One region of the Ruegeria sp. S263 genome, then DNA from elsewhere that is predicted to be linked to it. Evidence: riboswitches for the same ligand, from Rfam matches in the RefSeq annotation. Region 1 holds a riboswitch; each other region holds the start of a gene.
The links. A riboswitch is a leader RNA that binds a small molecule or an ion and turns the genes downstream of it on or off. The one in region 1 is predicted to bind cobalamin.
Positions count from the first base shown of each region.

Region 1 (9,588 bases):
CAACCGCATGACAGCTCTTCTCTGCACGGCACGGCAGTATTCCGACCATACGCATGGTGACCCCGCCGACCACCTGTCACTGACTTATGAAGATCGCTTTCTGCGCCGCAAGGTGCTGACCTGTGAAAGCGGTGAGCAGATTCTGATTGATCTGTCACAAACAACCTCGCTAGATCATGGCGGTGCCCTGATCCTTGACGACGGGCGCGAGGTCGAAATCCAGGCCGCGCCAGAAGCGTTGCTGGAAGTCACGGCCCCCGACCTGACCCGCATCGCGTGGCATATCGGCAACCGCCACACACCCTGTCAGGTCGAAGCGGACCGCCTGCTGATCCAAATCGACCACGTCATCCGCGACATGTTGCTGAAAATCGGCGCAACGGTGCGTGAGGTTCAGGAACCCTTTACCCCCGAAGGTGGTGCTTATGGCCACGGCAGGACCCATGGCCACGCCCACTGACACAGATATCCTGACGCTGACCCAATGGCTCTCGCCTGCTTATCCGGTGGGAGGGTTCGCGTATTCACACGGTCTGGAATGGGCGATCGAGTGCGGCAGCGTTGCCAACGCCGCCGACACAAAGGAGTGGGTTGCCGATGTGATCGAATACGGCTCTGGCCGGAATGATTGCATATTTCTTTCAGCCGCGTATTCGGCACAGACCACCACCTCCTTGTCCGAGGTGGATCAGGCTGCGCGCGCATTCTGCGCCTCGTCCGAGCGGTTGATGGAAACTCGACTGCTGGGAGAGGCGTTTTGCGGCATAACCGCAGATGTCTGGGCGGTGGAGCTGGGCACCCTGACCTACCCGGTCGCCGTGGGATACGCTGCACAGCGACAGGGCTTGCCGCTCGCCCTGACGGCCCAGATGTACCTGCAGGCCTTCATGTCCAATCTGGTCGCGTGTGCGACGCGTTTGGTACCGTTGGGTCAAACCGAAGGGCAGCGGATGATCCGCGATCTAACGCCTTTGTGTCAGCATGTGGCGACGGGCGCTGTGACCTTGGGGCTGGATGATCTGGGGTCGACGGCGTTTCTGACAGATGTCGCGTCGATGAAACACGAAACTCAATATTCAAGGATGTTCCGAACATGAGCAAAATGAACGGCCCCCTGCGCGTGGGCATCGGTGGTCCTGTTGGCGCAGGCAAGACAACTCTGACCGCCGCCCTGTCCGAAGCGCTGCGCGACAGGGTATCCGTTGGCGTGATCACCAACGACATCTACACCCGCGAAGATGCCGAGGCGCTGATGCGGATGCAAATCCTGCCGCAGGACCGGATCATCGGCGTCGAAACCGGCGGCTGCCCGCATACGGCCATTCGCGAGGATGCCTCGATCAACCTTGCGGCTGTTGCCGAGATGCAGGCGCGTCACCCCGAGGTCGAGGTCGTTCTGATCGAAAGCGGTGGCGACAACTTGTCTGCCACGTTCAGCCCGGAACTGGCGGACGTTACGCTCTATGTGATCGACGTGGCCGCGGGTGAAGAGATTCCGCGCAAAGGCGGTCCTGCGATCACCAAATCGGACGTCCTGATCATCAACAAGACCGATCTGGCCCCGCATGTTGGCGCGTCGCTGGAGGTGATGGACCGAGACGCGACGAAGATGCGCAACGGTCGCCCATTCGTGTTCACTTCGCTGCGGCATCGCAAGGGCGTGGATCAGGTCGTTGACCTGCTGGCGCAAATCGGGGGGCTGAATATTCCCGTCGCCGTGACCGAGGGGGCCGCCTAGCGCAGCCCCCTGGCAATGGAAGCTCATCGCGAGATTGCAGGCAAACTTTTCGACCTAGACAAAAGTGCCTTCGTCACTTCGTGTCCCTTGCTGTTTTAAACAACAAAAGAAAAACAAAAACCGACCCGATCGAGGTGGTAACAATACCCACTGGCAGTTCCTGAGGCGCAAGCAACAGGCGGCTGAGGATATCTGAACCGGTCAGCAAAGCCGCCCCGACGATGGCGGCAGCGGGCACAAGACGGTTGTGCAGAGGCCCAGCGATCCCACGTGCGATATGGGGCACCATGAGCCCGACAAAACCGATAACCCCCGCAACCGAAACAAAAACGGCGGTCGCTAGTGCCGCTACAAAAAACATGCGGAACCTCAATGCCTGTACCGGAACGCCCAGCGTCGCTGCCGTCAAGTCGCCGGTCAAAAGCGCATCCAGCCAGCGACTGCGCCACAGGGCATACATCAAGATCAGAAACATCCCGGCGCAGACCAGCGGAAATGTCTCCCATCGGGCCAGACCCAGTCCACCCAGCATCCAGAAGATGACCGAGTGCGCGGCGCGACTGTCGCCCGCAAATATCAGATAGTTCGTGATCGCCGAAAACAGAAACGAAACTGCCAACCCCGCCAGGATCAGCTTTTCCGGCGCACTGGTGCGCAACCCGTGAACCAGTGCCAGCACAATTCCCGACGCGACAAGCCCGCCACAAAATGCAGCCAGCGGCAGCGTCCAGAATCCCAGGATGTCGCCGGTCACCGTAATGACGAAAACCGCACCCGCCGCCGCACCCGACGAAAGGCCGAACAGGAAGGGATCAGCCAAGTCGTTGCGTGTTGTGGTCTGAAGCACTACGCCGACAACGCCCAGCCCTGCACCGATCACGGCCGCAAACAATGCACGCGGCAAGCGAAGGTCAAAGACAATGCGGTGCAGCGGCGACACCTCGCCATCCGCCATGCCGGTGCCCAGCATCACCGCATCCAACGCAACCGCGGCTGGAATTTGCGTCGTGCCGTAAATGGTCGAAACCAGCAAAAGGGCGGCCACAACAACCGCCCCAAGCAAGAGTGTCAGGCCAAAACGGCCCATATTAGTTCAGGCCCGGGTGCATCGCGTCGGCCATTTTCGAAATCGCCGCGATATTTGCGGGTCCGGGGGTCAGTTCTTCGTAACGTAGGCCAATCCAGCGCTCGTTCCTTACCGCGTCGGTCTGCGACATCACGGGGTGTTCCTGCAGAAACTTGAACGTGTCCTCCGCGCCGTTGCCGGTCTGATAATCCAGCAGCACAAGAAATTCGGGGTTCGAAGCTGCCACAGCTTCCCACGAGGTGCGGCCCCAGCTTGTGTCCATGTCATGAGTGACATTCGCACCACCAGCTGCAGCGATCATCGCGTCAGGGATGGCGAATTTACCTGCGGTAAAGGGCGCGTCGGCTGGTCCATCCAGCAGGAAAACACGGGGTTTTGGCAGGTCCGCAGTCTGCGCCTGGATCGCTGCCAGTTCCTCTTTCCAGCCGGAAACCAGAGCCTCGGCCTTGTCTTCAACATGCATGACCTCGCCCAGACGAAGCACATCATCAAACAACAGGTCCATGCTGGCCTCGGGACGCTCCTTGTCCAGATGCACACAGCTTTCCGTTAGGATCATTGTCTTGATGCCAAAGGGTTCCAGCGTGTCGGGCGTCACGTCGCCCCCCGGCTTCATCCCATAGTACCAACCCGCGAAGAACAGGTCAGGCTCTACCGCCACAAGGTTCTCAACAGTTGGGTATTTCGGCGCAAGCTCGGGGATGTCACCGCGCAGCGTGTCAAACTCGGGGCTGGTCTTGTACCAGCCGGTGATGCCGGTCAGACCCACGATCTTGTCCTGCAGACCCAACGCAAAGGCCATGTCGGTCATGTTCATATCATGCACAACCAGACGCTCGGGCTGGGTGTCGAACACCAGCGGCGCACCGCAATTATCAACCGTGACTTCGTGCGCGACGGCACCACCTGCCAAAACGGTGGTCAACGCCACAGACAAGATCTGTTTCATTCAGAAATATTCCTATTCATAAGTTGTTATCGAGGTTTTTCGGATATCCAGCGCCGGGATCACGCGCCCTTCGTGGTGAAAGCACAGGTAATCGACGCCAAACGTGTCACTAACCCTGTCCGGGGTCAGCACATCGGCGACCAGCCCAAAACCAGTCAGCCGTGTATCTTTCATCAATGCCACATGAGTGGCAAATTCTGGGATCATCACCAGATCATGCAGGATCATCACCACAGTGATTCCCAGTTCAGCGACCAGCGACAGCATCCGCCCCTTCGTGTCTGGATCCAGATGGTTGGTGGGTTCGTCCAGAAACAAAAGCGTAGGATTCTGGGCCAAAGCACGGGCGATATGCGCGCGCTGGCGTTCCCCCCCGGACAGAACGGCCATCTTTTTTTCGGCCAAAGCACTAAGCCCGGTGAGGCTCAGGATTCTGACCAGATCCGCGGCGTGTTCCTCGGCAGAGCGGTCTGCACGGATCGGAATCTGGCCCAGCGCCACATAATCCCGCAACAGCAACCTGCCATCCGGGAACTCCTGCTGACTGACCACGGCGATCGTCCGCGCCCGATCCCGTGCGGACATCTGTTTCAGGCTGCGTCCGTTGACCAGAACATCACCCTGATTCACCTCGTGCGCGCCGCATAACAGATTCAAAAGCGTCGTCTTGCCTGCCCCGTTGGGCCCGGCAATTGCAAGGATTGCGCCTTCGCATAATGTGAATGAGACCCCCTGCAGCAGTATATCGCCACTAAGAACCTGATGGGTCAGATCACGCGCAACCAAAATAGCTGGGTTGGTCATGGACACAGCCCTTTTTGAATTTGGGGCATGCGGGACAGTGTCTTTGTGAACAGTTTTTTCGGACGCTCGGTCGCATTGGTCCAGCCATCTGCGCTGTTTTGGTATTGGTGGGCAAACTCAGTCAGTGCCTGGATATCCTGCGTATCAAGAATGTCACCAAAAAGGTACTGCGCTTTATCGACTGCCTGAAATCCAACAGTCACAGGCCGCGCGCATCCAGCCATGCAATCGACCATGCGGATGGAAAAACCATTTGGCAAACGATCGAACAGCGCGTCGGACAAGCCCTGCGCGTGGGCCTCTCCCTGGCACGTTTTGCAGATGAGAAGAAAATGGTCAGGCGCTGACGGCATGGGTTCCTCCGCCAGCTTCAAAGCGCGGGCAGACAGTGTCGGAAATGTAAACACGATGTGCTCGTGCCATCAAAGCCTCCTTTCAGGACGCCCCGCCCCGAGTTGGTTAACATTTGATGGCAGGTCTCCTGACTTGCGGGTCGATGCTCGGCCATCCTTCCCGGCACTTGGGCCAGTGGGTTGTTGGCGTCGCTCACCGCTTACAGTTGCGGGGGCAGTCACGGACTTGGCGCAAAATGGCGGCCTCACCGTATTCCCTTTTCATCCCTTGGGCGCACCATCGGGAACCATCATCCGAACGAGTGCCCGAGATCACATGTCAGGTCAACGACAATATTGTGGCAGCCAATCAATTTTTGGCAGACGCAAAACCCCATTGACCAATCCAAAGTATAATTGTCCTACACCCCGCTTCGCGACCGCCATCCCGTGAGGCTGAAACCGGCAAACAAAACCGCGGCCACGCAGACGATTGAGGGACCCGCCGGTGTGTCAAACACATAAGCTGAGCGCAGTCCTGCTACGGCCGAGAAAGCCCCGATTGCCGCGGCAATCAATGCCATCGTTTCCGGAGATCGCGCCAGGCTGCGCGCGGCCGCCGCCGGAATGATCAGCATCGCGGCAATGAGCAACACGCCTACAACTTTGATCGCGACAGCAACCGTAACCGCCAGTGACAAAGTCAGGATCAACTGCTCGCGCTTGGGGTCGAACCCGGTGGCGTAGGCCAATTCTTCGTTCAGCGTAGCGGTCAGCAGTTGCGACCATCGCCATACGATCAACGCGACGACCAGCGCGGCCCCGCCCCAGATCACGACAAGATCGGTGCGCGAAACTGACAGTATGTCACCAAAAAGATAGGCCATCAGGTCGATGCGAATGCCCGACAAAAACGACACCGCGACAAGGCCAAAGGCAAGCGACGAATGCGCCATAACTCCAAGAAGGGTATCCATGGCATAACCGCGACCGGACAGCAATGTGACGGCCAACGCCATGATAAGCGCGACAACCAATGCGCCCAGAAAGACCGACATCTGGAAAGCCAGCGACAGCGCAACACCCAGGATCGCAGCATGAGCGGTGGCATCGCCAAAGTAAGCCATACGCCGCCAGACCACAAAACACCCAAGGGGGGCGGCTGCAATTGCCACGCCAATACCGGCGAGCGTTGCCCGCGTCATAAAATCATCAAGCATTATTCTGCCGCTTCGTGAGAGTGGTCGTGGTTGTGATCATGTTCGTGGCGATACAGGGCAAGCGCGCCACCGGTGCCTGTTCCAAACAGGGCGCGGTATTCTGGTGCCGAAGCAACCACGGCAGGCGACCCCTCGCAGCAGACATGACCATTGAGGCAGATCACCCTGTCCGAAGCACTCATCACAACGTGCAGCTCGTGGCTGATCATCAGGATGGCGCAACCGGTTTCCTGTCTCACCGCCTCGATCTGCTGGTAAAAACTGGCCGAGCCTCGCTGGTCTAGACCTTGCGTGGCTTCGTCCAGCAAAAGGATGTCGGGACGATTGATCAAAGCCCGCGCCAGCAATACGCGCTGAAACTGGCCCCCGGACAGTTGGGACATCTGGCGCTTCAAAAGATCCGGCACACCTGCCGCCGCCAGCGCCGCAGCGCAGTCATCTTTTGAAACACGGTGCGTCAGACGCATGAACCTTGCAACCGAGATCGGCAATGTCGGGTCAACATGCAGTTTTTGCGGCACATAGCCGATTTTCAGCCCAGGCTTCCGGGAAACATGGCCAGCAGAGGGATTTGTCGCACCGATGATGGCCCTAAGCAGACTGGTTTTGCCCGATCCGTTCGGGCCAACGATGGTGACGATCTCACCTGCCTCAATCGCCATATCCACATTTTGCAGAACGGTGTTCGCACCGTACCTTACGCTGAGTTTTTCAACGGTGATCAGGGTCATTTCTACGCCTTTTCGGTGCAGTCGGGGCAAAGCCCTTCGGCTTCTACAACCGTTCGTTCAATTTCGAAACCCGCCGCGCGTGCTGCAGCCCCCAAAACACCTTTGGCCGGAGTGGATTGCGCCTCGGCCACGGCGTCGCATTTTCGGCAGATCATGAAGGCCGGCGAATGAGAGGCCCCCGGGTGAGAACAGGCAACAAAGGCGTTCAGTCGCTCAATCTTATGCACGAACCCATTCTGAGCAAGAAAGTCGAGCGCACGATAGGCCACCGGAGGCTGTGACCCAAAGCCTTCCTCGCGCAATCGGTCGAGTATCGCGTACGCGCCCAGCGCGCGATGCTCTTGCAACAGCATTTCCAGAACCCTGCGACGGACTGGCGTCAGACGCAGTCCTTCTTCCTTGCACCGGTTTTCCGCTGCGGACAGCCCGGCCGCAACGCAAGTCTTGTGGTCATGCTTTTGGAACCCAACCGGGGCCGTATCTCCGGTTATTTCGGGTTGCGTATCACTTGTCATGTTATTCCATATCATGTATGTCGCTCGCAATGTTATAAAATCACACAGAGGGTCTGATGTCCAGAAAGCTTCTCCCACTATCTATCACCGCTGCATTCATGGGCGGAACGGCCTTGGCGGATGTACCCAATGTCGCGGTCGACATCGCGCCAGTTCACTCGCTTGTGGCACGGGTTATGGAAGGTGTCGGAACGCCCGACCTGATCATCTCACAGGGTGCCTCGCCGCACGAATACAATCTGCGCCCCTCAGAAGCTGCTGCGCTGCAAGACGCCAACTTGGTTTTTTGGATGGGTGAAGACCTGACACCGTGGATGGAAGGGGCCGTCGAGACCCTTGCTGACGGCGCAACCGTCACGACCCTGTTGGAAACGGATGGAACTATTCTTCTGAATTTCCGTGAGAACGCCCTGTTTGAAGCCCACGATCATGACGATCACGCCAAACATGACGGCCATGACGACCATGCTGAAGCCAAAGGTCATGACGATGAACATGCCCATGATGATCATGACCACGAGGGGCATGACGACCACGATGGTCACGCGCATGGGGACCATGACCCGCACGCCTGGTTGTCGCCAGAGAACGCAAATACGTGGCTGAATGTGATCGCCGCTCAACTATCTGCGGCTGATCCGGACAACGCCGGTACGTATTTCGCAAATTCTGCGGCGGCGCGCGAAGAAATGGCGGCCCTGTCTGCTGAGATCGCCGAAACGCTCGAGCCGGTCCGAGGAGGCAGCTTTGTCGTCTTCCACGATGCCTACCAGTATTTTGAAAATGCGTTTGATTTTCCCGCCTCTGGCGCCATTTCGATCGGTGATGCATCCGACCCAAGCCCGGCCCGCATTGCTGAAATTCAGGCGCGCATCAAGGACGAAGGCGTGAAATGCGTTCTGGCCGAACCGCAGTTCAATCCTGGGATCGTCGAGGTTGTGATGGATGGTGCCGACGCCAATACCGCAGTGATCGACCCGCTCGGCTCTGATCTTGAGCCCGGAGCGGCGCTTTACTCCCAAGTCATTCGCAACATGGCGCAAACACTGGCCGATTGCCTTTGATCCCCTGCCCGGCCGAAGTTCAAAATTCGGCCGGGCTGAACGTCAGCGGCATCGCAAGTGAGTGTTTGCCCAAGTTCCGAGTGATCGCGATCCGCTGACGTTTTCAAATTCGCCCTAAAACCGAACGAAAGACCTACGGCCTTAGCCCCAATCCGCGAACATCCACGAGGCGCTTGTGGTTTACATTTTCATATCGTTAGGTTATTACATTTCATTATCTAAATTACGACCTCCCACCCCACGCCAACATGTTGCGAACCCGTCGCCCCATACCCACCACGAAAGAAGAAGTGTTTTTAAGCTATGACTGATACCCGCCTTCCCGTTACTGTCCTGTCCGGTTTTCTTGGAGCTGGCAAAACAACCCTGCTGAACCGGGTTCTCAATAATCGTGAAGGCCGGCGTGTCGCCGTCATCGTTAATGACATGTCCGAAGTGAACATCGACGCCGATTTGATCCGGGCCGAAACGGAACTCAGCCGGACCGATGAAACTCTGGTTGAAATGTCAAATGGCTGTATCTGCTGCACCCTGCGCGATGATCTTCTGGCCGAGGTCCGGCGACTGGCTGCGGAAGGTCGGTTTGATTATCTCCTGATTGAATCCACTGGTATCTCAGAACCCCTGCCCGTCGCGGCGACTTTTGATTTTCGCGATGAAGACGGCAAAAGCCTGTCTGACGTGGCCCGCCTTGACACGATGGTCACCGTGGTTGACGCGGTGAATCTGCTTAACGACTACTCCAGCCACGACTTCCTTCACCACCGTGGCGAGACCCTTGGCGACGAGGACGATCGCACTCTGGTGCATCTACTGACCGACCAGATCGAATTTGCCGACGTTGTCATCCTGAACAAGGTTGCTGATGCCGGGCCCGAACGCACCGATGCAGCGCGCAAGATCATCCGTAGCCTCAATGCGGATGCAAAAATCATCGAAACGAACCAATCCGAGCTTTCCAGTGATGCCATTCTGGACACTGGCCTTTTCGATTTCGAAAAGGCGCATCAGCACCCCATGTGGGTCAAGGAGCTTTATGGTTTTGCCGACCACGTGCCGGAAACCGAAGAGTATGGCGTTTCGTCCTATGTTTTTCGCGCCAGACAACCCTTTGAGCCCGAGAAAATCCTGGTGCTGCTGAATGGCAA
Region 1 is NZ_CM165558.1:3,396,346-3,405,933, forward strand. It holds gene ACT2B1_RS16735 (urease accessory protein UreE) at 8-460, shown strand; gene ACT2B1_RS16740 (urease accessory protein UreF) at 426-1,097, shown strand; gene ureG (urease accessory protein UreG) at 1,094-1,738, shown strand; gene ACT2B1_RS16750 (FecCD family ABC transporter permease) at 1,812-2,825, opposite strand; gene ACT2B1_RS16755 (ABC transporter substrate-binding protein) at 2,827-3,774, opposite strand; gene ACT2B1_RS16760 (ABC transporter ATP-binding protein) at 3,787-4,578, opposite strand; gene ACT2B1_RS16765 (DUF1636 family protein) at 4,575-4,862, opposite strand; cobalamin riboswitch at 5,033-5,238, opposite strand; gene ACT2B1_RS16770 (iron chelate uptake ABC transporter family permease subunit) at 5,333-6,130, opposite strand; gene ACT2B1_RS16775 (ATP-binding cassette domain-containing protein) at 6,130-6,861, opposite strand; gene ACT2B1_RS16780 (Fur family transcriptional regulator) at 6,864-7,376, opposite strand; gene ACT2B1_RS16785 (zinc ABC transporter substrate-binding protein) at 7,433-8,440, shown strand; gene ACT2B1_RS16790 (GTP-binding protein) at 8,744-9,588, shown strand, end outside.

Region 2 (9,588 bases), 160 kb from region 1:
CTGAGCGCGCTCCTGCAAATGGGCCGGGCATGCGCGCCCGGCCTGTGTTTCGTCAGGAGTGTCTATCAGAACGGCAGCTTGATGTCTGCGGGTAGGCCCATGCTTTCGGTGAGCTTTGCCATTTCTTCCTGCGACCGCTCTGCGGCTTTGGTCTGTGCGTCCTTGATGGCAGCAAGGATCAGGTCCTCGACCACTTCCTTGTCGTCGCCATTGAAGATCGACGGGTCGATGTCCAGACCTTTCAGCTCGCCTTTTGCAGTGGCGGTGGCCTTGACCAGCCCGGCACCAGATTCGCCGACAACCATGATGGTGTTCAGTTCTTCCTGCATGTCGGTCATCTTGGTCTGCAAATCCTGTGCGGATTTCATCATCTTGGCCATGTCGCCCAGACCGCCGAGTCCTTTGAGCATCGTGTTTCTCCTGTAAGTCCGTTTGAAGCCTAAATACGGGCGGCACCCGCGCGGCACAAGGGCCGTGGGGCTCCCGCCTGTCGTCAAGGTCTTTGGCAAGACCTTTCCTCCCGTTAGGCCCGGCAGCGCGGGCCTTGCCCACGCTGCCGGGCCCAAGTCCGCTCAGGGCTGTCGGCGTCAGCCGATGGTCCGTGGCGGGCGCGGGAGTATTTCGGGTGTTTTTCGCGAAGGGTTCAGTCCTCTTCGAACGGGTCCCATTCGTCTTCGACTTCGGGCAAGGCTTCGGTTTCGACCTTTGCGGCGCGTTCCGCGGGCGTTTCGATCCTTTTGATCCGAGCCTTGGGGAATTGTTTCAGCACCGCCTGAACCAGCGGATGCTGCTCGGCCTCAGCGCGCAGGGCGAGGTCTGCCGCGTCCCTGACTTCGGCAATTGTCGCCATGTCGCCGTCCGATACGACCGATACCGCCCAACGATTTCCGGTCCAGCGTTGCAACGCTGACCCCAGTCGTTGCGCCAAATCCGTCGGAGCGTTGTCGGCCGGAGTAAATTCGATCCGCCCCGGCTGGTACGAAACCAGACGCACGCCGTTTTCAACCTCGACCAGCAGTTTCACATCCCGGTTTGTGCGGATCAGTTCAACCACATGTTCGAATGTCGGATACCGGGCCAGAGCGGTCTGTGTGTCCCGCGCCAAAGCCGCGCTGGGTGCGCCCGCGCCACCACCCGCTGGCGCCGCGTAGGATTGTGCCGCTGGCGCATGTGCCTGAACGGTGCCCTGAGTAGGCGCTGACATTCCACCGCCGGGCCCGCCGTTCGGGGCAGGGGGCGGGGCGTCCTGAAGACGTCTGATCAGCTCTTCCGGGGTGGGCAGGTCGGCGACATGGGTCAGCCGGATGATAGCCATTTCTGCGGACATCATGGCATTGGGCGCTGCCGAAACTTCTTCGAGTGCTTTCAGCAACATCTGCCACATCCGGGTCAGAATGCGCATGGGAAGGGCCTCGGCCATCTGGACGCCCCGGGCGCGTTCGTCAGGCGAGACTGTCGGATCTTCGGCTGCGTCCGGCGTAATCTTGACCACCGAGACCCAATGCGTGATCTCGGCCAGATCGCGCAGTACGGCCAGCGGGTCGGCACCTTCGGCATATTGACCGCCAAGCTCCGTCAACGCTCCGGCGGTATCGCCGCGCAGGATCATGTCCATCAGGTCCAGCACCCGCCCGCGATCAGCCAACCCCAGCATGGCCCGCACCTGATCCGCGCTGGTTTCCCCGGCACCATGCGAAATGGCTTGATCCAGCAGCGAGGTCGCATCCCGGGCCGAACCTTCCGCCGCACGAGTGATCAGCGCCAAGGCGTCCTCGGCAATCTGAGCGTTCTCGGCAGTTGCGATTTTTTTCAGCAGGCCGATCATGTCCTCGGGTTCGATCCGGCGCAGGTCGAAGCGTTGACACCGCGACAGGACCGTCACCGGAACCTTTCGGATTTCGGTTGTGGCAAAGATGAACTTCACATGCTCAGGCGGTTCTTCAAGGGTTTTGAGCAAAGCGTTGAACGCGCTGTTCGACAGCATGTGAACTTCGTCGATGATGTATATCTTGTAGCGCGCACTGGCGGCACGATAGCGGACGCTTTCGATGATCTCGCGAATGTCGTTCACACCGGTGCGGCTTGCGGCGTCCATCTCCATTACGTCGACATGGCGGCCCTCCACGATGGCCACGCAGTGTTCGCACTGGCCGCAGGGTTCGATTGTCGCTTTGCCTTCACCGTCTGGTCCGATGCAGTTCATGCCCTTGGCAATGATCCGCGCGGTGGTGGTTTTGCCGGTACCGCGAATGCCGGTCATGACAAAGGCCTGCGCTATCCGGTCGGCCTCGAACGCGTTTTTCAGGGTACGTACCATGGCGTCCTGGCCCACGAGGTCGGCAAAAGTTTCAGGACGGTATTTGCGGGCGAGCACCTGATAGGCGGGGCTTGGTGTTTCGGTCATGTCTGCTCTGTCGGATTCGTATCAGCTTTGCAGCGTAGTGACCCCTGCCGCTCACGTCCACCGCAGGGAGCGATGAAATTCGATTTGGATTACTGCGGCACATTGGATACAGGTTCGGGTGGGCGTGTATCGGCTTGCCCAGCCATTTCCTTCTGGCAGAGTGCGCACCTTGGACAGGTTTGAAATTTACTCAATGCCGGTTCGGTCCGGTCTGTTGGGCTTGGCGCAAATGCCAGGTCGGCACGGCGACTTTGCCGGGGATCTTGAGCGGATCATGCAATGGCGGCCGGCAATGGTCATTTCGATGACCACTTCCAATGAGTTGGAGGCCGTAGGAGCGCACCATCTCGGGCGCGACCTGCAGAGCCGCGCAATCACTTGGGTTCATCTTCCGGTGCAGGATTTTGGCGCACCGTCATCGAACGTAAGGTGTGATTGGCCAAACGCCAGCACCGATGCACACCGCGTCCTGTCTGCGGGTGGACGGGTCTTGGTTCATTGCCGGGGCGGATGCGGGCGGTCCGGCATGATTGTGTTGCGCTTGCTGGTCGAAGGCGGTGAAGCCCCGGATAAGGCGCTGCGCCGGTTGCGCGCGGTCCGGCCGTGCGCCGTCGAAACCGACGCGCAGATGGCTTGGGCCACGGCACCGGCATCAACCGGGCTTTGACGTCACGCCATGGCTGGTTGTGGGTCACCAGCCGCGGGACGCAGTCCCAAGGTTGTAACCTCGAGCATTGCGCAGGGCATATCGGACAGCGTTCCGGTTGGCATGGCCGACAGGCTGGTCCCGAACATCATGTCGGCGTAATCGTCCAGCTTTGTCGTCGGTGTATCCGGGGGCGTACCACAATAAACCCTGATCAGATCTGAATGGGCGCGAAACCGTGCTGTGCACCCTTCTGCGCAATGCGAAAGCTCTCCACTGCCTTCGACCTCGAACTCTTTGGTTGTGACAGGCTGCGCTGTCGCCATCGCGTCCGCCATGGCACGTGCCATCCTTGCCAAGGCCGGACAGGGTTTGCCGGTTTTCTGACAAATCGTTGCAGAAAACTCGTGCGTTTTTGTCTTCCAGATCATTGTGCGCCCTCCGCGCGAAGGACGGGGGGCGTGGGTCAGGTCGCTTTGTGCGGCTTTGACCTGCCCGGACACCCCGCCCGAGTTTCGGTTTCAGTCAGATGGCAGGTCTCCTGACTTGCGGGTCATCGCTTTGCCAACCTTCCCAGCCGTTGGGCCAGTGGTGTCTCGGCATTGCTCACCGCTTACAGTTGCGGGGGCAGTCGCGGCATTGGTCCGTTTCGGCATCGCCGGGGCAGGACCGCACCGTGTTCCCTTTTCATCCCTTCCCGGTAAGCCGGGTCGAGAACCATCAAGTCATCGCTATCCGGTGAAATCGGTCCGAGTCAAGCGGGCTTTGTCACCGCTTTAGACGCAGGGTTGTCTTCCCGATAGGGCGGCTGGCTTGTTCATGCCGGATCGCGGAATAGCCTTAAGCATGTGGGGGGAAGTGAGAGGTTGGACATCGACCCAAGCGGGGCTCGTTGTGGCTGCTTCCTTCCGGACCTGACCAGGTTGGCGAGGCGCTCGCCCGCGCCAACCTCTCAGGGGTGGATATATGCATTTCGTTTGCGGATGACAACCCGTCACAGCGTAAGCCGGATTAGTAAAAAACCATCGTCATCGCGCCCAATGACTGACGGGTTATACGTCTGCAATTCAGCTAAATGGTGCTGCGCCTTGGGACTGGTTCTGAGAATCGCAAACGCCCCGGATAGCGGTCTGAGTGTGAATGGCCGCGGCGCATCCGCCAACGGATCCGCGGGAAGGCGGCCCGCGACATAATCCCGAACAATGCATTGGATCGACAAAACTGGTAACGGAATCTGCCTTGCGGTGTCTACGAAGGGGAAATGCCCACCTCCGCTGGCCCGGTAGTTGTTGAGGGCAACAACAAAGGATTGCTGATCGTCGATAGGGTGCTCGGCAAGGCGAATATTCTTGACGCGGTTATGCGATGAATTCGTCAAATTGCCGCCCGCGTCGAACCGCGCGGGCATACCAAGGTCGATCTGGTAGCTAAGGCCGTGCAGGATATCAAAATTGTAACCGGCGCGCGCGGAATTCCGCAGGTCGATTTGTTGACCTGCGTGCATTTGATTGAGCACGCCAGCCGACATCTCAAGCCAGTCTCTAATCTGCGCGCCCGAAACCACGACGGCCTGCATTTCGTTTGGAAAGATGTTCAGGTCGTTGACATGGCGAAGCCGGATTTGACCCGCCGGAACGTCGGTAAAGGATCGTGGCCCTGCGCGCCCTCCGAATTTCGAGGGCGATACGGCTGACAGAACCGGTAGGCCCTCGTGCGTTGTTCCTTTTAGGAAGGGGCGCAACGCGGCGGCTTGCGCTGCCGCGACCAGCGCAAGCCCCCTGTCCGGCGCACAGAAGCTGAAATAAATGTGCAAATTTTGACGCGTTTCGCCGACAGGCTTGGCCGAGTGCAACCGTGTCTCTTTATGTGCTTGTGCGAACAGACGCTTCAGATCAGCGTCCTCTTCCGTCGGGGCCGCGGGCGTCGCTGGTGAAACAGAATGCAGTTCCACATGTTGGTCCCCAATCGACCACCCGCCCGCGTCTTTTTGGTGCAACGTCAGGTCAATGATGCCCAGATGCGAACCGGCCGCGCCCGGCATCACAACCGGTTTTCCGTGAACAAGACCGTGTTGTGGGTCGACATGCTCCAGACTCTGATGAGCAGAGCCGGGCAGGGTCAAGTGGGAATGCCCAGCAATGATCGCATCAATTCCGGGCACCGCTGCCAGGGGGATAGCCGCATTCTCAAGATTGGGCGCGGGTGCAGCGGCGCCAAGCCCTGTATGGGCAAGTGCCACAATCAGATCGCATCCCCCGGATCGCAATTCCCGCGTTTTTCGATGGGCGCACGTCAGGATGTCCTCTACCGAAACGGCACCTTGCAGGCGGTGCGCTTCCCACTTGGCTGTCTGCGGTGGGAGGACAGAGAACACACCGATTTTCAAAACCAGATCTTGCCCCTGCATTTTGATGTTCCGGTCAAGAATCGTATGCGCCTGCCAGCTTGCCGGGCGGTCGGCTCTGGTGGCATTGCTGCAAATGACCGGGCACGTGGCTTGGGCGACTATGCGGTCCAGTACCTCAAGCCCGAACCCAAAGTCATGGTTTCCCAACCCAACGGCGTCATAACCAAGGTCATCAAAGGCTTGCATCAGGATGTGACGGCTGTCGGTCTGCGCCACGGCCCATTCACCAATGGGCGCACCTTGAAGGGCGTCACCATTGTCGAACAGCAAGACAAGGCGCCCTTGAGACTGGGCCTGCGTTCGGGCCGCTTTGATCAGACTTGCGGTTCTGCTCAGGCCGATCGAAGGGTCAGGAGTGTCCGCATAATAGTCGAATCCGGTCAAATTCATGTGCAGATCGGTTGTCGCCAATATCCGGATCTGCGCTGTCATTAAGGAAGAGGGAGGTTTCACTACTCTACTTTTGGCAGTTTTTTATTAATCAATTTCAACAAAAAGCGTATCAGGTGCAAATTTCAAGGTCAGGCTAAGGCTTTTCAGCGGCGCAGGAACTTTTTCATAAGAAGCTGAAAAGCCATTGCAACGTCGTGGCTGCCATGGCAGCCCTGTGCGGAAAATCCGAAGGAACTGCAATGAAAAACGCGGAACATGTGACGTTTGGTGGCTCTGGCCTGGATCGTGCGGCGCATATTCGCGCAGACGCAGATGAGATCGCGCTGGCGCGCGCGAATCCCGAGGCACGGTGCATTTTGCTGTGGCGTGGCAAGCTGTTGGTTCAGGGGGAGGCGCTGGACCGACTGGGTTTCATCCCAATGACGCATCAACTGGTGAACAACGGACCCGGCGGTATCACGGATGAGCCGATATTTTTGGGCTTGTCCGACGACGCGCCCGTGTTTGCCGTCGATATTTCGAACTGGGCCGCCGATGATCTGGATATCTCGCAGGTCGGCGGTTTCTTTGACAGGTCCGAGCAGCAGCATCCCGGTCTGCCCAATGGGTTCGTCTTTGCCGAACTGCGCCGCATTATGACCCGCCTGTCCCCGCGTGACGCAGAATTGGCGGCCTCGGCCAAGGCTGTGATTGGCTGGCACGAAACGCATCGGTTTTGTGCCCGGTGCGGCGCGGCCAGCGAAATGACGCAGGCCGGATGGCAGCGTAGCTGCCCCAGTTGCGGTGGGCACCATTTTCCACGCACAGATCCGGTTGTCATCATGCTGATCACACACGGAGAAACGGTTCTGGTCGGTCGATCACCGGGCTGGCCCGAGGGGATGTATTCGCTGCTTGCCGGGTTTGTCGAACCGGGTGAGACACTGGAAGCCGCCGTCAGGCGCGAGGTCATGGAAGAGGCGGGCGTGCCTGTTGGCCGGGTCTCTTACCTGTCCAGCCAGCCTTGGCCCTTTCCCGCGTCGCTGATGTTTGGCTGCGCGGGTGAGGCGCTGTCCAAAGAGATCAAAATTGATCCGGTTGAGATTGAAGACGCGATGTGGGTCAGCAAGTCAGAGATGATGCAGGCCTTCGCGGGCGAACACCCAAACCTTCTGCCTGCGCGTAAAGGTGCCATTGCACATTTCCTTTTGCAAAACTGGCTTGCGGACACGCTGGACTGACAAAATACTGGGCTGACAAGTAAGAGAGCCGCGAACTGAAATGCAATTCACTGCGCGTGAAGATATCCAAGCCCCGATCAACGCCGTGTTCGAGATGGTCACTGATTTTGAGCGTTTTGAACGAATGGCGATGCGCCGGGGAATCGAAGTGCGGCGCCTGACCGGCCATATGGGCGTGGTCCCCGGAACAACCTGGACAACGGAATTCAGGCTGCGTGGCAAACCGCGGCAGGTCGAGATTGTGATGGCCGAATGCGATCCGCCATCACAGATGCGGTTCGAGGCGACGGGAAAAGGACTGAACGGCACGACGACCGTCGAGTTTATGGCCTTGTCGCAGCGCCGCACACGGCTGGAAGTGGACATGTCACTCGCGGCCAAGTCGCTGCCTGCCCGGCTTTTCCTGCAATCCCTCCGGCTGGGTCAAAACCGGTTCCGGCGTCGGTTTCAGGCGCGCCTAAGCGAATTCGCCAGAGAGATGGAAGAACGACATCAGCATGGCATCTGACCGGATTTGGCAGGCGCCGCTGGAAAAAGCTGCTAGCCGCGCGGCTGGGCAGCCGGGTAGACGCCCAGAATCTCGACGTTGGTGGTAAAGTGCTCCAGTTCTTCCATCGCCAGTTTTACATTCCGGTCTTCCGGGTGCCCGACGATGTCTGCGTAGAATTGCGTGGCGGTGAATGATCCATCCACCATGTAACTTTCCAGCTTGGTCATGTTGATGCCATTGGTCGCGAATCCGCCCATCGCCTTGTACAGCGCCGCAGGAATATTGCGCACCTGAAAGACAAAGCTGGTGATCATGCCGTGTTCGCCACGCCGGGACATATCCGCCTGACGCGACATGACCAGAAACCGGGTGGTGTTGTTGTCGCGATCTTCAATGTGTCGGGCCATGACGTTCAGGCCGTAAATTTCGCCAGCCAGTTCACTGGCCAGCGCCGCCGAATGCAGATCGCCCTGCTCTGAAACTTCGCGGGCGGCGCGGGCATTGTCCGGGCTGACACGGCCTTTGATTCCGTGCTTCTTCAGGAACTCTGCACATTGCGGCAGCAAAACCAGATGAGAGTGCGCCTCGGTAATATCTTCAAGCTTGGCGCCCGGAACGGTCAGTAGATTGATGTGAACCCGGACAAATGCCTCGTCAATGATGTGCAGGCCGCTATGGGGCAGCAGACGGTGTATATCGGCGACGCGGCCATAGGTCGTGTTTTCCACCGGCAGCATCGCCAGATCAGCTTCACCCGATCGGACCGATTCGATCACATCCTCGAATGTGCGGCAGGGCAGGGCCTCCATGTCGGGGCGGGCATTGCGGCAGGCCTCGTGACTATAGGCGCCGGGTTCTCCCTGAAATGCGATACGTTTGGTCATTTGGTCGATTCCGTGCAACAAGTTCTTGAATTGGGCGTTTAGTCGCGGTGTCTATACCTTGCCTCTTGCTAGGGGAAGCCTTAGACACCCCGCAGACAGCTGAAATGGACTCGCGATCAATGTTCGACACGATGACAGTTACCAAGGCCGCCGCAGGCCTGTTTGGCACCTTTCTGGTGCTGCTTCTGGCCAAATGGGGTGCCGAAGCTCTTTACCACGCCGATGGGCATGGCGAGACAGCCGCATATATCATCGAAACCGAAAGCGCGGGTGAAAGCGCTGACGGCGAAGAGGTGGTTTTCGAAGATATGCTGGCCGCCGCTGACCCCGAAAAAGGCGCCAGAGTTTTCCGCAAGTGCACCGCATGTCACAAGCTGGAAGACGGCGCGAACGGCACCGGCCCCTACCTGTACGGTGTAGTTGACCGCCCGGTCGCCTCGGCAAACGGATTCACAGGCTACTCGGCTGCCATGCAGGCCCATGGCGGAAACTGGACACCCGAAGCGCTGGATGCCTTCCTGGAGCGCCCAAGCGCGTATATCTCGGGCACTTCCATGAGCTTTGCCGGCCTGAAAAAGCCGCAAGAGCGCGCCGACCTGATTGCTTATCTGCAGACAATCGGCAACTGATCCGACACTCGGTTTTCCCGATTTTTAAAGCCGCTGCTTCCCGCAGCGGCTTTATTTTTGTTTAAGAAGAACTTCACAAAGCGTTCACGCATTCTAAACTTGCATATGACAGCGCTGGTCTTTTAGCTGGCGCTTACAAGGTTAAAGAAGTCAACGAACCAGAGGATGAGCATATGAAACCCCTGCCGCCTGCACCGCGCGTAACGACTGTTCGGCCTTGGGCAGCCTTTATGGGAATTGCCGCGGCGCTCATGCTTGGGGTTGGTGACAAAGCTGTTGCCGCTGAGGAAAACGTCACCCGCAGCCACGGCTATTCCTACTTTGGAAACCTCGACTATCCCGCTGACTATCCGCACCTGAACTATGTGAACCCCAATGCCCCAAAGGGCGGAGAGTTGTCGCTTGCTGGATCAGGTACATTCGATTCTCTGAACCCGTACTCGCGCAAAGGCCGGGCCGGGGCGCTTACGACGCTGCAATACGACTCGCTGATCGACAGTACTTCGGACAGCGTC
Region 2 is NZ_CM165558.1:3,560,224-3,569,811, reverse strand. It holds gene recR (recombination mediator RecR) at 1-1, opposite strand, end outside; gene ACT2B1_RS17600 (YbaB/EbfC family nucleoid-associated protein) at 66-410, opposite strand; gene ACT2B1_RS17595 (DNA polymerase III subunit gamma/tau) at 644-2,404, opposite strand; gene ACT2B1_RS17590 (protein-tyrosine phosphatase family protein) at 2,565-3,071, shown strand; gene ACT2B1_RS17585 (hypothetical protein) at 3,074-3,481, opposite strand; cobalamin riboswitch at 3,565-3,787, opposite strand; RNA gene ffs (signal recognition particle sRNA small type) at 3,907-4,005, opposite strand; gene ACT2B1_RS17575 (5'-nucleotidase C-terminal domain-containing protein) at 4,045-5,847, opposite strand; gene nudC (NAD(+) diphosphatase) at 6,090-7,070, shown strand; gene ACT2B1_RS17565 (SRPBCC family protein) at 7,111-7,578, shown strand; gene ACT2B1_RS17560 (prephenate dehydratase) at 7,611-8,444, opposite strand; gene ACT2B1_RS17555 (c-type cytochrome) at 8,564-9,073, shown strand; gene ACT2B1_RS17550 (extracellular solute-binding protein) at 9,247-9,588, shown strand, end outside.
Region 2: linked by a shared signal. The riboswitch ahead of ACT2B1_RS17585 (hypothetical protein) and the one ahead of ACT2B1_RS16765 (DUF1636 family protein) in region 1 are both predicted to bind cobalamin.

Region 3 (9,588 bases), 1.8 Mb from region 1:
ATCAGGTAGATGTGGTGCCTGTGCGATACAAAAATCTCCATGCTGTTGCATTTCAAAACCTGCAGCAATCGTCCAAGCAGTTTCTTCAGACGTTCGTCTGAACGCCAGTGACCCTGTTTCCGTACTGCCGTAAATCTCAAAAACGCGCAGCTTACCACGCGCCTCAAGCCTTTCAGCCTGAGGAACAGACAACGGAGCGGTAGCGGAAAGCACGCAGCAAATTTCAGGCGTTCTCAGAATTGTTCGTTCCAAAAACCGCAAGTGCGCAGGACTTGTAACCAGTACAATCCGTGTTCGCCCCAAAGCACGGGCCGCTGCAACCGCCGCGTCTAGATCAGCTGGGTAGAATATTGTTTCTCTGTAGGTACAAAGTCCTTGACCAAGGGTAGCAAAGACATTTGCCTCTAGCCCGAACATGTGACGTGGAGGTGTGGTGCCCAATAGCGCAACTTTGTCTGGCGAAGCGTCAAGGCGATCTGTAATCAGCTTGGTAACGGCCGCTCCCGCGTTCAGAATACTCCAAGTTTTTGCGACCCGGTCGGGGCGTTTGGTTGTCCCTGATGTGAATACACTAATTTCGCTTTGAGATGCCGCAAGCCGACAAAAAAGTTGCCTCGTCTGAGTATCCAAATCCACTGAACTTAAATTCGCAATCGGAGCGGGATCTTCGACAGGCAGGGTAGCCCTGCTAGCATAAAACGGATCTTCCGCGCCCAACAGCGACGCTGAAACTGCTTCGGGTGCGTCTGACGGCGGTAATACGGTAATCTGCCCATTCAGCATTGCTGCGGCCAAGGTTAGCGAGAATCGCAGCCTGTCCTGATAAAGATTGCAGACATGAGAAAACTCACCAATACTTGGCTGAAGCGACCTTGTCGCAGAGGCAAACTGCGCGGCATTGACGGTGCCCTTCGTGGAAAAAAACATCGTGTGGTCGGAAGAGTACATATTCTTAGATCTTAAGTTTTGACCAGGTTTCGTGCCGCGTCATATGCAGCAGAGTAACCTGCCAACGTTCTGGGCGCCCATACCAAATTTGCGCGAATAAGTGCGAGGCGCAAAACCAAATAATCTGAATTGCCAAAAGGGCCCAAAGCGCATGGTTGACCACAACTCGTGCTTCTGATGAGACCATAGCAGTAACACTGAGCACTACAGTTGTCGTGCCAAATCCCATCCATACGAAACACTGTCGCTTTAGATAGCGTATAAACATGCTCGACATCGGTGGTCCCTGATGCGCCACCTCAACGAAATGCGCCAGAAAAGAGGAACGCCCTTGAATAATTCGGTGGCTGAATACGTAAGCTACAGCTACGTTCCCGTTGGCAAGAGCTAGATATGGCCAGAACGGGACACTGGGATCAATCAGAACGGCAGCGGAAATAAGAGCCAATCCGATCAAGAAAACCCAATACGCCAACCGTTTCCGTTTGCACGGTCCAAAAAAAAATGAAGCAAGTCCCAAAAGGGACAGAAGACCAAAAAGGACATTGAACAAAGCTGGCGCAAGAACCCATGTGCCCAAAAAGATCGGCAGGGCGACCCAGATCAGATAATTTCCCCAATCCCCTGACACACTGCACTATACTGCGCGGTTGTCGAAAATATGCCGCGCCAATGATCTGACGTTGGCAAAAATCTCTTCATTGCGCTCATCGTCCGAGCGCAGCTTGAAGCCGTATTTTTCGCCAATTGCAAATGCGATCTCAAGCGCGTCGATAGAATCGAGACTAAGTCCGTCTCCGAATAGAGGCGCATCGAAATCAATTTCCTGTGCTGTGATATCGTCCAGCTCCAGAGATTCTACAATTAGTTCGGCCACTTCGATCTCGAGCGTGGAAAGATCGTGAGTAACGTGAAGAGTATCCACTTCAATGCCTTTTGTTTCTGCGTTCCGATAGGTTAGATTTGTCTGCCGCAGCCGTCGTGAATAGTCAACGCAGCATACGTCGATGGAGCTTCAACACTGGCCTCTTTGCAACGGTGCAATCCACCCATCTTTCGTCGATGCGCACAGTCAGTGATCCACGCCCCCGATATAAGACAAGAAATGAGGCAGCACATGTGATTTTACGCCAATAATCAGGGAAAACCGCACGAATTTAACCAGTTCTCAAAGCCGCAAACGCAGCTCGCTTGGCGTAGACCTTCTGGTGCTGGTCATAGTACGGCAAAATGGCGACCGAGTTTCAATGAGTGCTGACCCTAAGAGCGATTAAGCGCCACTTCTGCGGATTTCATCCCAAAACAAGAAACAGGAAGCTTCGAAAAATCTCACAAAATTAGTAAGTTGAAACAAATTGTGATGTAAGTGCCAACAGATTGCAAATCCGTGTACACCGGTTCGATTCCGGTACTCGCCTCCATTTTATTCTAAATCATCGACTTAGCTCTGTGGTGCTCGAGTTTAGCACTTGGGCAATAGCGCCCTCCCCGCGCCTAAACCCATCAAGAAATGGGATTTTTGTTCCCGTAGGCCTTACCCTGCTTCTGTTGCTAGAAGAGCGATCCTGCCCACAGGAGGACCGCTGCGCGCCCGGTGGACGAGCGCGCGGCGGCAAGGTGACGGACTTCATGAATAACTAAACGGCGTTGCGACCCTGAGGGACGACCTCGTACCCTGGCTCTTCGGGTTCATCGTCTTCCATCTCGGGTGGAAACCCTGGGGCGCTGACATCCAGCCCAGTCGCATCCTCCAGGCGCCGGATGATGTTCGGCGAAAGCTCCCGCTCTCCGTAACGTGCGATGGCGTCGTCAAAAATGCGGATCATCAGCGGGTTCATTTCAAGCGGAACACCGGCGCGGTCTGCCACCTCCTGAAACAGACCGATGTCCTTTTTCACAAGGTCCATTGTGAATGAGATATCCCGCGATCCGTTCAAAATGACCTGGCTTTCTGTCTCATGGACAAAGGATGTACCCGAAGAGATCTTGATGGCCTCATACGTGGTATTCAGGTCCATACCGGCCGCCTTGGCGGTAACCAATGCTTCGGCGCAAGTGATCAGATTCGCCGTGGCCAGGTAGTTTGTCAGGACCTTCAGCACCGAGGCCGAGCCGAGATCACCGGTGTGCAGGATGCGCCGGCCCATTGTCGTCAGAAATGGCAGGATACGCTCAAAGGTATTCCGGTCACAGCCCGCAAAGATCGAGATGTTGCCCGTCGCAGCGCGGTGGCACCCGCCCGACACAGGGCAATCCACCGCTGCGCCCCCGCGCTCGATAACAAGGGCACCTAGCCGTTTGACCTCGGCCTCGTCGGTGGTAGACATCTCCATCCAGATCTTGCCGGTACGGACATTGGGCAGCATCTCTTGCATCACCGCATCCGACGCGGCGGGTGATGGCAGGCAGGTAATGACCGCATCGCAGTCGCGCATCAACTGCGCAGGGTTTTCGGCGGCCTTTGCACCCCGCGCTACAAATTCAGCGACCAGATTGGGATTCAGATCATGTACGGTCAGGTCGATCCCGTTGCGAAGCAAGGATCCCGACAGTTTGCCACCCACATTGCCCAGCCCGATAAAGCCTACCTTCATGCGACATACCTCTCTTGTTTAGGGCATGGCAGCATGACGCTTGCCCCCAAGTCATGCCGCCCAGCGACGCTGTCAGGTCGCTTTTTCACTCTGGTAGCGCAGATATCTGCGAGTCGCTTGACAATCCCCTGCCGGGTGCCGCATGTCCGATCCGTTGGTGTCCATCTGAGGATGGATGAAAAGGGAATGTGTCAGCGGATCTTCCGTGAAACACAGCCGCCCCCGCGACCGTGACCGGAGAGGGTGCCCAAAGCCACTGGCCAAAAAGGTCGGGAAGGCGGGACATCTGACAGGGCTATGCCCCGATATCCGCAAGCCGGGAGACCTGCCAACGCCCGAAGATGTAACCGGACGGGGTGTTCCGGTGTCGGGTCCATGTCGCAACGCGTGGCCCGCATGAGACCCCGTCCCCCACAAAGAGGATTTGGGGGGATGAGAGACGTGACCGATACTGCACCAGTCGAGCTGCTGGTCTGCACCACCTGTCGCCGAGGACTGCCCGTCGAGGACGACGCGCAGCGGCCCGGCGCATTGCTGCACAAAGCCCTTGAACAGGCCACGCTGCCAGAGGGCGTTGTCCTGAAAGCCGTAGAATGCCTGTCGAATTGTGATCAGGGCTGTTCCATCGTTCTACGCGGTGGGCCCGAACGCTGGACGTTCGTGTATGAGCACCTGAATGAAAGCGACCATGTCGAAACCATCGTCGAAGGTGCGACCAAGTACCTTGCGACCGAAGACGGCTTAGTCAAATGGCGCGAACGCCCCGAACATTTCCGCAAAAACTGCGCGGCCCGCATTCCCCCGATTGGAGCCCAGAAATGAGCAACTTGGAAAAACTCCCCGTCACCGTGATCACCGGCTTTTTGGGCTCGGGCAAAACAACTTTGGTTAAGCACCTGATGCAGAACCCGCAGGGCAAACGTCTGGCCGTGGTGGTCAATGAGTTCGGCGATGTTGGCGTCGATGGCGACATCCTGAAATCCTGCTCGATCCCGGATTGCCCGGCAGAGAACATCATGGAACTGGCGAACGGCTGCATCTGCTGCACCGTGGCCGACGACTTCATCCCGACCATCGAAGCTCTGATGGCGCTGGAGCCGCGTCCCGATCACATCCTGATCGAAACCTCTGGCCTCGCCCTGCCCAAGCCGCTGCTGAAGGCGTTCGACTGGCCCGATATCCGTTCGAAAATCACCGTCGATGGCGTGATCGCGCTGGCCGATGCCGAGGCTGTGGCTGCCGGTCGCTTTGCGCCGAATGTCGAGGCCGTGGACGCTCAGCGTCTGGCCGATGACTCGATTGACCATGAAACGCCCCTATCCGAGGTGTTTGAGGATCAGATTTCCTGCGCCGATATCATCCTGCTGACCAAGCCGGATCTGGCCGGTCCCGAAGGCGTCGCCAAAGCGCGCGAGATCATCGCCGCCGAGTCCCCTCGCCCGCTGCCTGTGGTTGAGGTTGCCGAAGGTGCCGTGGACGTCCGTGTTGTGTTAGGACTTGAAGCGGCTGCCGAGGATGACATGGATGCGCGCCCCAGCCATCATGACGGTCACGACGACCACGAACATGACGATTTCGAAAGCATCATCGTCGAACTGCCCGAACAGGCCGACCCGGCCGATCTGGTGGCCAAAATCGAACGTCTGGCGTCTGAACTGAACATCCTGCGCGTCAAAGGCTATGCCGACGTTCAAGGCAAACCGATGCGCCTGCTGGTGCAGGCCGTGGGCGCGCGCGTGCGTCATCAGTATGATCGCCTTTGGGAACCGGACGAGGCGCGCCGCTCGCGGTTGGTCGTCATCGCCGAGCATGACGATATAAAGGAAGCTGAAATCCGTGATATCCTTGTGGGTGTGAAAGAGGCCGCCGAGTAAATCATGCACGTCGTCTTCCGCGAAAGCCACGGGCTCGAGGAATCCGAGACCCCGACCGATCTGGGCCAGAGCCCGGCGGATTTGGTGGTGCTGTCTTTTTCCGACAGTGACCTAGGCGCATTCGCGGCGGGCTGGCATCGCGGTGGCGGGCCCGAGGGGCGGATGCCGACCCTGCGGCTGGCCAATCTGACGGCGCTGAAACATCCTCTGTCCGTTGACACCTATGTGGAGCAGACGTTGGAGGGTGCCAAGGGTATCCTGATCCGCCTGATTGGCGGGGTGCCCTATTGGGCCTATGGCTTGCAACAGGTTCTGGCGCTGGCGCAGGCCAAAGGAATTGCTGTGGCCGTGCTGCCCGCCGATGGGCGCGAGGATACGCGGCTGGATGACTATTCCACCCTGCCCGTGTCAACCCTGCGGCGCTTGGCACATCTGTGCGACACGGGGGGCGAGGTCGCAGCACAAGCCGCTTTGGCGCAGATGGCGCTGGCAGCGGGGTTGTATGCGGGTCCGGTGATGGGGGCCAAGACCATCCCCGAATGCGGTGTTTGGTGCCCGGATCGCGGCGTGATCCCGGCAGAACAGGCGTTTTCCGGCCATGCGAAACGCGTTGTGGTCAGTTTCTACCGCGCCTATCTCACATCCGCAGACACCGCCCCCGTGGCGGCCCTGATCCGCAGCCTGCGTGCGCGCGGGTTTCAGGCTGTGGGCCTGTTCGCCCCCTCGTTGAAAGCCCCCGCCGCCGCCGACTGGCTGCGCGACACCATCGTATCGCTTTCTCCGTCGGCGATCCTCAACGCCACGTCTTTCTCGGGAAAGGGCGCCTCTGGTACCTCGCCCTTGGACGCAGCGAATGTCCCCGTGTTTCAGGTCGCGCTGGCCACCTCGCGCCGCAAAGCCTGGGCCGAGGCGGAACGAGGTCTGTCCCCCGCCGACCTTGCCATGCATGTCGTTCTGCCCGAGGTGGACGGGCGGATCAACGCAGGCATCGCCTCGTTCAAGGAACCGGGCAAGCGTGATCCGCATCTGGAATATTCCCGCTTTGCCCACCGGGCCGAGGAGGAACGGATCGAAGCTATCCTTGACCGCGTCACCGGCTGGCTGAATCTGCAGGACAAACCCAAATCCGATCGGTTGCCTGCGCTGGTGTTGTCCACCTATCCCGGCAAGGACTGGCAGATGGCCCATGCGGTTGGTCTGGACGCGCTGGCCTCGGCCGAGGCGATGCTGCGTGACCTTCGGGCCGAGGGCTACGATACCGCGCCCGCCGAACCAATTGCCGATACGCTTCTGGACGCGCGCATTTCATGGCCACTGACTGAGTATCAAACCGCACTGGCGGACCTGCCCGAACAACTGCGCACCGACCTGCAAACGGTCTGGGGCGCACCCGAGGATGATCCCGCCTGCACTGACGGCGCATTCCACTTCACCGCCCTGCGCCGGGGCAAAGCTCTGGTCGCGCTGCAACCCGAACGCGGCACGCCTGAATTGCGCGATGACGATTATCATGATCTCTCGCGCACCCCGCGCCACAGCTATGTTGCGTTTTACCTGTGGCTGCGCAAAAGCCTTGGCGCCGATGCGCTGATCCATATCGGTGCGCATGGCACATTGGAATGGTTGCCGGGTAAATCCGTCGCCCTGTCCGCTGCTTGCTGGCCCGAAGCACTGATCCGCGATCTGCCCGTGATCTACCCCTTTATCGTCAACGACCCCGGCGAGGCCGCGCAGGCCAAACGCCGGATCGGCGCGGTTACGCTGGGCCACATCCCACCCGCGCTGAAGGAAAGCGGCACGCCGGATCGGATGGTGCGGCTGGAATCCCTGTTGGACGAATTCTCGAACGCCGACGGTCTGGACCCCAAGCGCCGTGACCGGCTGCAAGAGGATATCCGGGATGAGGCGCAGGCCATCGGGTTGGAAAGCGATCTAGGGTTGGATCAGGCCACCTGCACCGCCGAGGCGATCACCCGCATCGACCGCTTTGTGTGCGACATCAAGGAAAGCCAGTTTGGCGACGGTCTGCACATCTTTGGCCGCGTGCCAGAAATCACTGGCAGTTTCGATCCCGCGCCCTCGGCCCAATCTGAACGAAGCGCTCTGATCGACGCGCTGGCCGGAAAGCGGATCGAAGCTGGGCCGTCCGGTTCGCCTTATCGCGGGCGCTCGGACGTGCTGCCTACGGGCCGTAACCTCTATACCACCGACCCGCGTTCGGTCCCGACCCGCGCGGCTTGTGCGCAGGGCGTCAAACTGGCCGAGGAGCTTGTGCGGCGACATTTGCAAGAGGAAGGCGATTACCCAAAAGGCCTAATCGTTGACCTTTGGGGGTCAGCCACCATGCGCACGGCGGGTGAGGAATTCGCCATGGCGCTGCATCTGCTGGGCGTCAAACCGGTCTGGGACAAGGGGTCTGAGCGGGTTTCGGGGATTGAGGTTCTGCCGATCACCGACCTCAGCCGTCCGCGTCTGGATGTGACGCTGCGGGTCTCGGGCCTGTTCCGCGACGTATTCCCGACGCTTTCGGCGCTCTACGGCCAGGCGATCCGGGCGTTGTCGGCGCGGGACGAGGCCGCTGACTGGAACCCTTATGCCGGTCACGAACCCGCCGCCCGCGTCTATGGCCCCGCGCCTGGCAGCTATGGCGTGAACATGACGCAATTGTCGGAAATCTACACCGACGAAGCGCGCGCGCAGGCGGGCGAGGCATGGCTGGACGCCAGTTCCTACGCGCTGGAAGGCGAGCATATTGCGCAAGACAAGGACGGCATCACCCAGCGCGTCGCCAAAGCTGACAGCTTTGTTCACCTACAGGACCTGACGGAAACCGACCTGCTGCTGGCCAATGACTACGCCACGCACGAGGCCGGGTTCGCCGCCGCCAAGAAGATTACCGGCGGCACGGCGCAGCTCTATCATCTGGACAATACCAACCCCGACACCCCCCGAGCGCGGACCCTGCCCGAGGAAATCAGCCGCGTCGTCCATGCCCGCGCCGCCAATCCGGGCTGGATCGCCGGGATGCAACGCCACGGATTCCGGGGCGCGGCCGAGATCGCCGCGACACTGGATCACATGGCCTCATTCGCGCATCTATCGGGCACCGTCGCACCGCATCTGTTCGACCTCTACCACGATGCCACGCTGGGCAATGAAGACGTCGACGCCTTTCTGGCCGAGGCCAACCCCAAGGCGCATCAGGCCATGCAGGACCGGTTCCGCGCCTTAATGGAGGCCGGGCTTTGGAACACGCGGCGAAACTCGATCCGCGCCGATCTGGAGGGGCTTCGATGAGCGCGCCCATCGTCCAGGGCTGGTGCCCCGGCGCGCATCGACCGATGATGTCGGGCGATGGGCTGGTGGTACGGGTGCGGCCTCGGCTGGCCCGTCTGGATGCCACGCAGGCCATGGGCCTGTGTGATCTGGCCGAGCGTTTCGGCAATGGCACCATCGACCTGACCAACCGCGCTAACCTGCAGCTGCGGGGCGTGGCCGAGGCGGATCATCAATCCCTGCTAACCGAACTGACCGCGCTGAACCTGCTGGACGCCGAGCCGGGGATCGAGGTGCGCCGCAACATTCTGGTCTCGCCCCTGTATCAAGCTGGCGACATGACCGCCCGGCTGACACAGGAACTGATTGACCGGTTGGCGGAATTGCCCGCCCTGCCCGCCAAATTCGGCTTTGCCATCGACACCGGACCTGAGCGCCTGCTGGCAGGTGATTCCGCTGATATCCGGTTGGAAATCGGTCCGGAAGGCATGATCCTGCGCGCCGATGGGGCCGAGACCGGGCGTCTGATCCAAGACTCCGAAGCCATCGACCATCTGATCGCCCTAGCCGCATGGTTCTCCCAAACCTACTCGCCCGAACGCAGGCGCATGGCCCGCGTGGTCTCGAACTTGCCGCCGGAGTGGCAAGGGTCAACACCGGGCCCAGTGGGCTCCCCGCTGCAACCCGGGCCCTGCGATCAGGGGACGCTCTATGGTGCAGCCTTTGGGCAACTGCCCGCGCGCGCCCTGAAAGAGCTGATCGCGCACAGCGGGGCCCAAGCCCTGCGTGTGACCCCATGGCGTCTGGTCCTGCTGGAAGGCGGAGCGGCGATATCCGCTCCAGCCTTTGTCACGGACGGCACCGATCCGTTGATGACCACCGACGCCTGCCCAGGC
Region 3 is NZ_CM165558.1:1,464,725-1,474,312, reverse strand. It holds gene ACT2B1_RS07360 (AMP-binding protein) at 1-948, opposite strand, end outside; gene ACT2B1_RS07355 (phosphopantetheine-binding protein) at 1,586-1,873, opposite strand; gene ACT2B1_RS07350 (NAD(P)-dependent oxidoreductase) at 2,586-3,542, opposite strand; cobalamin riboswitch at 3,681-3,889, shown strand; gene ACT2B1_RS07345 (DUF1636 family protein) at 3,975-4,364, shown strand; gene cobW (cobalamin biosynthesis protein CobW) at 4,361-5,416, shown strand; gene cobN (cobaltochelatase subunit CobN) at 5,420-8,713, shown strand; gene cobG (precorrin-3B synthase) at 8,710-9,588, shown strand, end outside.
Region 3: linked by a shared signal. The riboswitch ahead of ACT2B1_RS07345 (DUF1636 family protein) and the one ahead of ACT2B1_RS16765 (DUF1636 family protein) in region 1 are both predicted to bind cobalamin.